Regions from separate parts of the Clostridium sp. DL-VIII genome, predicted to be linked through region 3. Evidence: riboswitches for the same ligand, from Rfam matches in the RefSeq annotation. Region 3 holds a riboswitch; each other region holds the start of a gene.
The links. A riboswitch is a leader RNA that binds a small molecule or an ion and turns the genes downstream of it on or off. The one in region 3 is predicted to bind S-adenosylmethionine.
Positions count from the first base shown of each region.

Region 1: another riboswitch for S-adenosylmethionine. It lies ahead of CDLVIII_RS11310 (vitamin B12 dependent-methionine synthase activation domain-containing protein); the one in region 3 lies ahead of CDLVIII_RS02760 (PLP-dependent aspartate aminotransferase family protein).
Region 2: another riboswitch for S-adenosylmethionine. It lies ahead of CDLVIII_RS17740 (pyridoxal phosphate-dependent aminotransferase); the one in region 3 lies ahead of CDLVIII_RS02760 (PLP-dependent aspartate aminotransferase family protein).

Region 1 is NZ_CM001240.1:2,474,279-2,477,477, reverse strand. It holds gene CDLVIII_RS11315 (homocysteine S-methyltransferase family protein) at 1-796, opposite strand, end outside; gene CDLVIII_RS11310 (vitamin B12 dependent-methionine synthase activation domain-containing protein) at 786-1,469, opposite strand; SAM riboswitch class I at 1,736-1,841, opposite strand; gene CDLVIII_RS11305 (MraY family glycosyltransferase) at 1,929-2,885, opposite strand; gene CDLVIII_RS11300 (S-ribosylhomocysteine lyase) at 3,187-3,199, shown strand, end outside.
Region 2 is NZ_CM001240.1:3,844,032-3,847,230, forward strand. It holds gene CDLVIII_RS17735 (MetQ/NlpA family ABC transporter substrate-binding protein) at 1-622, opposite strand, end outside; gene CDLVIII_RS17740 (pyridoxal phosphate-dependent aminotransferase) at 710-1,870, opposite strand; SAM riboswitch class I at 2,123-2,229, opposite strand; gene CDLVIII_RS17745 (GNAT family N-acetyltransferase) at 2,306-2,845, opposite strand.
Region 3 is NZ_CM001240.1:566,451-569,649, forward strand. It holds gene CDLVIII_RS02750 (ABC transporter ATP-binding protein) at 1-83, shown strand, start outside; gene CDLVIII_RS02755 (ABC transporter permease) at 74-1,342, shown strand; SAM riboswitch class I at 1,518-1,636, shown strand; gene CDLVIII_RS02760 (PLP-dependent aspartate aminotransferase family protein) at 1,814-2,959, shown strand; gene CDLVIII_RS02765 (aminotransferase class I/II-fold pyridoxal phosphate-dependent enzyme) at 3,109-3,199, shown strand, end outside.

The sequences.
Region 1 (3,199 bases), 1.9 Mb from region 3:
TTCTAACACCAGAATCTATAAAACCGCATAAAGTATCTGCGAATTCTTCTTTAGTAACATCATATCTTGTCTCATTTCCTATTGATAATGTCGGAAGTCCTGCATTTGGCTGAACCATTACTGGTATATGGGCTATACTGCATATTTCCTCAATTACAGGTTTTAATTGTTTTGGTCCAAGAGAGCAGTTAACCCCAAGTGCATCAACTCCTAAGCCTTCCAAGACAAGCACCATAGCTTCTGGGGAGCACCCTGTAAAAGTTCTTAGGTTTTCTTCAAAGGTCATAGTACAAAACACAGGTAAATCTGAGTTTTCCTTGGCTGCAAGTATTGCTGCTTTAAGCTCATATAAATCAGTCATTGTTTCAATCAGGATTATATCTACCCCTGATTTAGTTCCTTGAATTACCTGGCGCTTGAAAATCTCATATGCTCTATCAAAACCTAGAGTACCCATAGGCTCTAAAAGTTCACCTATCGGACCAATATCTAAAGCAATATATGTATTGCTGTCACCTTTAGCTCTTTTAGCAATCTTTACTGCTGCATCTACTGCATCTTCAACTTCTAAATTGCAGAGTTTAAGCTTAAGTTCATTGGCACCAAAAGTATTTGTTGTTATCACATTTGCTCCACTATTTATATACTCTTTATGAATTTCCTCTATAATATATGGCTCCTTTATATTTAAAAGTTCCGGATTTTCTCCAAGTTTTAAACCTTTTTTTTGAAGCATTGTTCCCATTGCTCCATCAAAAATTAATATGTTATCCTTTATATATTCTTTAAGCCCCACAGTTTTCTCCCTCTCTTCTAAAGCTGCAATTCTCATAGTTATTACATTCTTTGCAGCTCTTCTTTTTCTTTTTAATTCCATTATCAATTATTCCTATTATAGCCGTAACAGATTTTCTAGGAAACAACAAATTATTTTCAGATACAGTAAGTCCTATTTTCCTTTGAGCATCTAATGACCTTAAAAAATTATTTTGTACATCTAAGGGTAAATCTCCATAGCCTGGACTATACCTAAAAGTTATATCCATACCTTCTTGAATAGCTTTTTCCTTTATATTGATCTCTACTATATCGCAAACTTCTTCAACTGCAGTTGTAGCACAAGCATCTAATATAAGCGCTCTTGTTAAATTAGTTTTCTCATACAATCTAGTTTTCCTTTCAATTTCATTTCCTAATGTTACAGCCATAAGTACGCATTGTTTCGAATTTTTTAAATGTTCCCGTATATCCTTTCCTTTCAAAATCAAATTAGTAGTAATAACTTCTACGCCTTCATCGTCTTGCCTTATATCATTATAACTATACACAACTCTAGGCATAATTATCTTTTTGATTTCCTCTCTGCATTCATGAATCATTATACTAATGTTTTTATCTATATCCTGTCCCTTATAGCCAAGATACCTAAGAACTTCTTCCCTATTTATATCTAATTTCAAAGATTCTATAATAATGCCCCCCCTTATACAGTTAACAGTTAGCAGTTAGCAGTTAACAATTTACAGTTAAATGCTGCTTAACTTTAAATTTTAAAAACCTTGCTTAGATAATCTACATTTTACAGTTAAATGCTGCTCAGCTCTAAATTTCAATAGTTATATTAAAATTGTGCTTAGGTGATTTACAGTGCACAGTTTTCTATTTTTAGTTCTATTGTTTTTTGCATAATAAAAAGCCTAAAGGCATTCCTTTAGGCTTAAAAGCAATCAAAAACACCTTATCTTTCAGCTCTATTACGCTGCAGGATTTAGCACCTTATATATAAATATATCGGTTGCTGGGTTTCTTCGGGCCAGTCCCTCCACCACTCTTGATAAGTCTTATAATTAATTATTATATCTTTGAAAATCTTACTTGTAAAGATTTCATTTCTAAATTTTAGTTACTTGTCTTATATTATTTATCTATTACTTCTTAACTAATAATAAAATTATGGATAATATACTAAAAGTTAAGCTGATTAACATTATGTATTTAACAACTTGAACAGTAGTAAAGCCTTTTTCTTCTAGTCTAAAATGTATTTGACTTCTATCTGCCTGATAAACTGGTTTCCCTTCAGAAAATCTTTTAAATATAACAAATAAATTATCAAAAATCGGTACTGCTAACGCTAATATTGGTATAAACAAACTTAAAACAGTTGCCTGCTTAAATGCCCCTTCTAATGCTGTGATACTTAAAATAAATCCTAAAAAATTTGCTCCTGAATCCCCCATAAACACTTTTGCAGGGAATTTATTATAATATAGAAATCCCAAAATAGTTCCCACAAGCATTATAGATACTACTGCTGATTCATCTTGATTTAATATTATTGCTGCTGCAAAAAAAGTTGCTGCTGATATTAAGGATAAACCTCCTGCTAACCCATCCATTCCATCAGACCAATTAATTACAGTGGTAACTCCAAATATCCAGGTTATCGTAAGTATAAATTTCACTACTGGACTAAATTCTATATAAGAACTTGTAAATGGATTTGTAAATCCTCCAAAAAAAATGTTTGCTTTAAATACTAAAATTGCAGATAACAATTGAATAACAAGCCTAGGAAATATGGCAAATTCCTTTCCCTTTGTCTTATACCAATCATCAATTAATCCTATTAATAATATCATAGTAGCTGCAACAAGCACTGTTACTTGCTTGTATGGGTGATCTTCGTCTTTATAAAACATAAAATATGATATAAAAAATCCAATGTATAAAGCTATACCTCCGCATAATGGTGTTGGCATTTTATGCTGTTTTCTTTTATTAGGCTTATCCGTAAACTGTACTTTATTAGCTAGCTTCATAAGAAAAGGCATGGTAATTAATGCTCCTAAAAGAGATACTACCATTGCTAAAATATAATTCATCTTTTCTACTCCTTAGTTAAGTCTATGAAAGTAAATTATATCCAAATGTTCCATCTTGGCTTACTTCCTATTTGATTATACTATTAAAGATATGGTATATCAATTACAAAATTATTAAGGTTATACCCTAAAACTATTTATATTTTTTATTCTGTTTTGATATCACATCCAAATTCTTCGTAGATTATATTGCTAATGGGGATTTCAAATGCTACAATTTAATAGAAACAAATGTAAATAAGGTTTTACTAAATACAGTTATATAGTTTATTATTAACTTTTATATTAAGGAGTGACTTTGATGGAAAAAATAG
Region 2 (3,199 bases), 3.2 Mb from region 3:
TTGCTGCAGCATCAACACTATCTATGCTTCTTGCAAGCTGCGCTCCTTCAATTGGAGTAAATTTGATATTTTTAGGATTTTCAGCAACATCTTTTTCAGTCGCTTTTGTTTCATCGATATTATCCTTTAATTTAATAACTCCATTGTCTTTTAATAATTTTAAGGCTCTTGCTAAGTTTGATGCATCATTTGGTATTGCTACTTTTGCTCCATCCTTTAATTGATCTAAAGAAGTTATTGTATTTGAGAATATCCCCATTCCAAGAGTTGGTACAACTATTACTGGTGAAATATTCAAATTATTATCTGCGCTGAATTTTTTTAAATACTCAGTATGTTGAAATAAATTTGCATCTATTTCCTTGTTATCTAATGCTTTATCCGGTTGAATGTAATCACTAAATTCCTTAGTTGTAACTGTATATCCCTTAGCTTTGAGCACTGGAGCTAACGCTTCCTTAACCATATCCCCATAAGGTCCTGGGCAAACACCTACTACAATATTCTTATTTCCTTCTTTGCTATCTGTTTTTGCACTTTCTTTACTGCTTCCGCAAGCAGCTAAGCTTGCTCCTATTGTTCCTAAAACAACTAGTACTGCTAACTTTTTTAAAATCTTCATTTTTTATTCCCCCTGAAATTTATTGTTATTGTATTTAATCCCCAATGTATTGTAACTATAGCTTTTATCATTGGTGTAATTAACTATTTATTTTTTATATTCCTTAAGTTTTTCAAGTCTCTTAAGAGCTTCTTTTAAAGTTTCTTCCTTCTTAGCAAAATGAAATCTTATATAATTATTTACTTTTTCTCTGAAGAAGCTTGAACCGGGAACTGCTGCTACTCCAATTTCTTTTGCAAGCCACCTGCAGAATTCATAGTCGTCCTCATATCCAAATTCAGATATATCAACCATGACATAATATGCTCCTTGAGGTTCATAATACTTAAGCCCTATTTCATCTAATCCACTTAAAAATAATTTTTTCTTATTTTCATAGAGTTCATTTAGCACTTCATAATACTCTTCTCCAAATTCTAATCCCTTAATGGCCGCTTCTTGAAGAGGCGCTGCTGCTCCTACTGTTAAAAAGTCATGAACTTTCTTACAATTTTCTATTACTGCTTTACTGGCTATAATATATCCAAGCCTCCAGCCTGTAATTGAATATGTTTTTGATAAAGAGCTGCAGGATATGGTTCTTTCAAACATTCCGTCTAGTGCTGCTAAATAAGTATGCTTGTATGGCTTAAATATTATGTGCTCATAAACTTCATCAGTAATTACAAAAGTATCATATTCTTTAGCAAGACTTCCTATATATAAAAGCTCCTCTTCAGTAAATACCTTACCTGTAGGATTTGATGGATTGCAAAGTATAAGTGCTTTTGGCTTTTGCTTAAATGCATTTCTTAAATCTTCTTTATCAAATTTAAATGCTGGTGGCTTTAGTTCAACATATATAGGTTTTGAACCTGATAGAATTGTGTCCGCAGTATAATTTTCATAAAATGGTGAAAATACTATAACCTTATCGTCTGGATTGCATACACTCATCATTGCGCACATCATTGCTTCTGTGCTTCCACAGGTCACCAGTACATTTTCCTCTGGATTTATATTAATTCCCATGAACTTTTCTTGTTTTAATGCTAATTTCTCTCTAAAGTTTTGCGCTCCCCATGTAATTGAATATTGGTGAGGTCCTTTATCTGAAACTTCCTTTAATCCATCTAATATTTCTTTTGGTGGATCAAAGTCTGGAAATCCTTGTGAAAGATTTATTGCTCCATATTTATTGGCTATTCTTGTCATTTTTCTTATTATAGATTCTGAAAACCAATCTAACCTATTGCTTAATTCTGGCATATTTTTTCCCCCATTTTTATTTATTTCTATACTTTAATAATTCTTATCAAAATAGTCACATATATTTTGATATAAAAATCTCCATTTCACATTAACAGCAAAATAAAGATTGAATGCATGAAAGTAAATAATAGATTGAAATTTATGAAAAATACTTCATTCTATACTATGTTTATTATTTTGCGCCTAAAGCTTATTAAAAATAAAGCACTAGAGATTAAACTCTAGTGCATCATCGCATAAAAATTTGCTCTCTTATCTTTCAGCCTAAACTGCAGGATTTGGCACCTAATTATTTGTATTTTATAATCGGTTGCCGGGTTTCACGGGGCCAGTCCCTCCACCACTCTTGATAAGTTATTTAATTTTCGTTTTTTCCTATAGGATTAGTATATGTTTGTTTTATTATAATGTCAATACCTTCATTAGATATTATCAACATTTATTATATAATCTATAATAATAATAAGATTTTTCATATTCTTCACCAGTATTTACAACATGCTTTGTTCCTTGTTTTATGAAGCCGCATTTTTCAATTACCCTTTGAGATTGAACATTATCTGGTTCTATTATTGCAATTATATAATCTAGCTGAAAATTATTCAGTGCCCATATAGTTATGGCTTTGGAAGCTTCTGTTATATATCCTTTATTACTCAAGTTTTCTGTTATGAAATAGGCCAGCTCAGTCTCATTATTTACTTCTTCCTTATTTTGTATCGCTATCATTCCTATTAATTTTCCATTATCTTTAAGAGTTACAGCAAGACATACTCTTATATTTTCTTTATCTATGCTCTTATATTGCTCAATCAACGCCTTCAGCCATTCTTTTCTGACTTCCATTGAAACTCCCCAGTCTGGCATCCATTTTAATATGTATTGTTCACCGCATATTTCTTGCAGCTTTGACGCATCATCATTATTAAACTTTCTTAATATAAGTCTTTCTGTTTCTATACAAATATTCATAATTTTCCTCTAAGCTTTCGTATTTATTTTTCCTATTCTTTTTATAATTTACTTAATACTTCAATATTTTAAGAAATACAAGTCAAGCATAACCAAAGCTGAAATTATTAGTTGCTAAGTTAAGCTATAACCTTTCTTATTTCCATTAGCATTAACTTTACTATATATTTTTCTCTGATATCTATTCAAGCCCAAAAATTATTCCACCTTATTTTTTATCCCATTTAACTATAATAAAATGGCCATTTATAACAATTATCCACAGATTTAAATTTATTATAAATTCTAAAGAATAAAAAAAGTGATGATATTTTACCGATATCATCACTATCAAGCTTACTTTAATACGCCACT
Region 3 (3,199 bases):
TAAGGGATGGAAAGATAGTATCAGAAAGACATAATGATAAGTATATTAAGAGATTTCCAAATGGTGAAGAGATATGTTCATAAAAGAGAATATACTGCTTGCAATAGCAGGAATAAAATCAAGTAAAATGCGTTCTTTATTAACTATGCTTGGAATAATAATAGGAATATCCGCTGTTATAGGCATTGTTTCTATTGGAAGTGCAATCACTGCTAAGGTATCAGGAGAACTAGATAAGTTAGGTGCTAATAATATGCAGGTTTATGTAAGGGAAAAAAGTATAGACGGTTCTAGTCAAGGTGGTTCGAGCAAGAGGCCTGATGATAGTGATCTTGTATCTCTAGATCAAATAAATGCACTTCATGATGCATTCTTTGATAGAATAAGCAGTATAAGTATATCAGCCCAAGAAGGAAGTGGTAAAGTAAAGGATGGATATCTATATGCGAATGTAACAACTGTTGGAGTAAACGATGGTTTTAAGGATGTAAATAATATAAAGATGCTTAGTGGAAGATTCATTTCAGATAAAGATGTTAAAGGAATAAAAAAGAGTGCTGTAGTTTCTGAAAAGCTTGTTAATAATATATTTAAGGGAAAGTCAGATCCTTTAGGTAAAGAAATTAAGGTTTATATACAAGATGATATTGAAACATATGTTATTGTTGGGGTGTACAAGTATGAACCGCCATCATTTTTAGAGGGAGGTGGATCTACAGCAACTGAAAAAGATATACAGACAGATGTATATATTCCTGTAACAACGGCCAAGGTTAATCAAACAAATAAAAATTATTCTTATTTTATGATTAAACCTAGTCCTAATGCTGATTCAGATAAACTAGTTAAAGATATAAAGAAATACACGGATAAATTGTATAAGAGTAATAAATATTGGGAGTTACAAGTTTCTAACCTTAAAAATGAGGCGGAATCAATTACTTCAGTACTAGGAATGATATCTATGGGAATATCTGTAATTGCGGCCATAGCATTACTTGTAGGTGGGATAGGAGTAATGAATATAATGCTTGTATCGGTTACGGAGAGAACAAGAGAAATAGGAACAAGAAAAGCCCTTGGTGCAAAAAGCAGCCACATAAAAATGCAGTTTATAACTGAATCGGTTATAATATGTTCAATAGGTGGTGCAATAGGAATAGTACTTGGAATCAGTATGGGGATAATTGCTTGTATAGTATTAAATTCACCAATATCAATATCAATTCCAACAATTTTAATAAGTTTCACATTTTCAATGGCAATTGGTGTATTTTTTGGATATTATCCAGCTAAAAAGGCAGCTAGTCTTGATCCAATTGAAGCTTTAAGATATGAATAGAAGTTTAGAATATATGTATAAAAGGTGATTTTTGAGAGTAATTCAATAATTATTTTTAAAAGATCATCTTTTAAAAATTTATTTTACAGAAAACTTATAAATTTACTGATATTTATTGACAAGGATTTTTAACTATGTATAATTAATATTAATAAAAGAATATTTATATAAGTTAATCTTATTAAGAGCGGTGGAGGGACTGGCCCTTTGAAGCCCGGCAACCTGAGAAAATTTTTAAAATGAATTTTTTCGTTGGTGCTAAATCCTGCAAGAGAATATCTTGAAAAATGAGAGGAATTAAGTCTTATTAGAACTTATGACTATGCAGTCACTTCTTGTTTGAGAAGTGACTTTTTTTATTACTATAAAATAATAAAAATATTATTAGCTGATAAGTTATAACTTATAAATAAATATTAAATAATAACTAATAAAGCATTAAGTAAGATATAAATTTAAGGAGGCAAGAAAATGGCACTAAAAAAATCTTTTGAAACAATTGCAGTAAGTGGGGTATCAGGTGGGGACAAAGTTACCGGAGCAATAAGTTTTCCAATATATCAGTCAGCTACATTTAAGCATCATGGACTCAATAATAGTACAGGATATGATTATTCAAGAGCTCAAAATCCAACACGCGAAGAAGCCGAAAAAACACTAGCTGTTTTAGAAGGTGGGGAATCAGCAATAGGATTTTCGTCAGGAGTTGCAGCGGTTAATGCCTGTATACACTTATTTAAATCTGGGGATCATATAATTTTATCTGATGACTTATATGGAGGTACATATAGGTTGTTTGATGACATTTATAGAGATTTTGGGATAACAGTAACTTTTGTTGATACAACAAACATTAATTATATATTAGACTCTATAAGAGAAAACACAAAAGCTGTTTTTATAGAAACTCCTTCGAATCCAATGATGAAGGTGACAGACATAGAAGCAGTAGCAGAAATAACTAAGGAAAAAAATCTACTATTAATTGTGGACAATACTTTTTTAACACCTTATTATCAAAAGCCATTGGAATTAGGTGCTGATTTAGTAATTCATAGTGGAACAAAATTTTTGGGTGGACACCATGATTTATTGGCAGGATTTATAGTTGGAAATGATGAAGAAATTTTGCAAAAGCTTAGAAAGATTCATATGTCAACAGGAGCAACATTATCTCCATTTGATTCATGGTTGGTCTTAAGAGGATTAAAGACATTACATATAAGATTAGATAGATCTCAAGAAAATGCAATAAAGATAGCAAAATTTTTAGAGAAAAGTTCTAAAGTAGAAAAAGTTTATTATGTTGGTTTAGAGAGTTCAGAAGGATATGAGATAAATAAGAAACAATCAACAGGTTTTGGAGCAACACTATCTTTTAGAGTCAAGGACAAAGCATTAGTTCCTAAAATCCTAGAGAGTGTTAAAGTCATAAGATTCGCAGAAAGTTTAGGAGGAGTGGAAACCTTAATAACATATCCATTTACTCAAACTCATTCAGAGATTCCAGAAGAAATAAAGCAAAGGTTAGGTGTAGATGAATATCTATTAAGATTATCAGTAGGAATAGAAAATATTAATGACTTAATAGGTGACTTAGACAACGCAATTAACTAAGTTCAGAGTTAATAATTAAGAGTTTAGGAAGAAAAGCTGACGGCTTTTCAAAAACATAATTTTAAAATTTAAAGAATTTACGTAGCAAATTAATCAATAATTGTTAACTGTTAATTGCTAACTGTTAACTGAATAAGAGGGGTGTAATTATGAATTTTGGAACTAAATTAATACATGCAAGTGGAGATATAGACCCTACAACAGGGTCTGTAAGTACTCCAATATATCAAACATCAACAT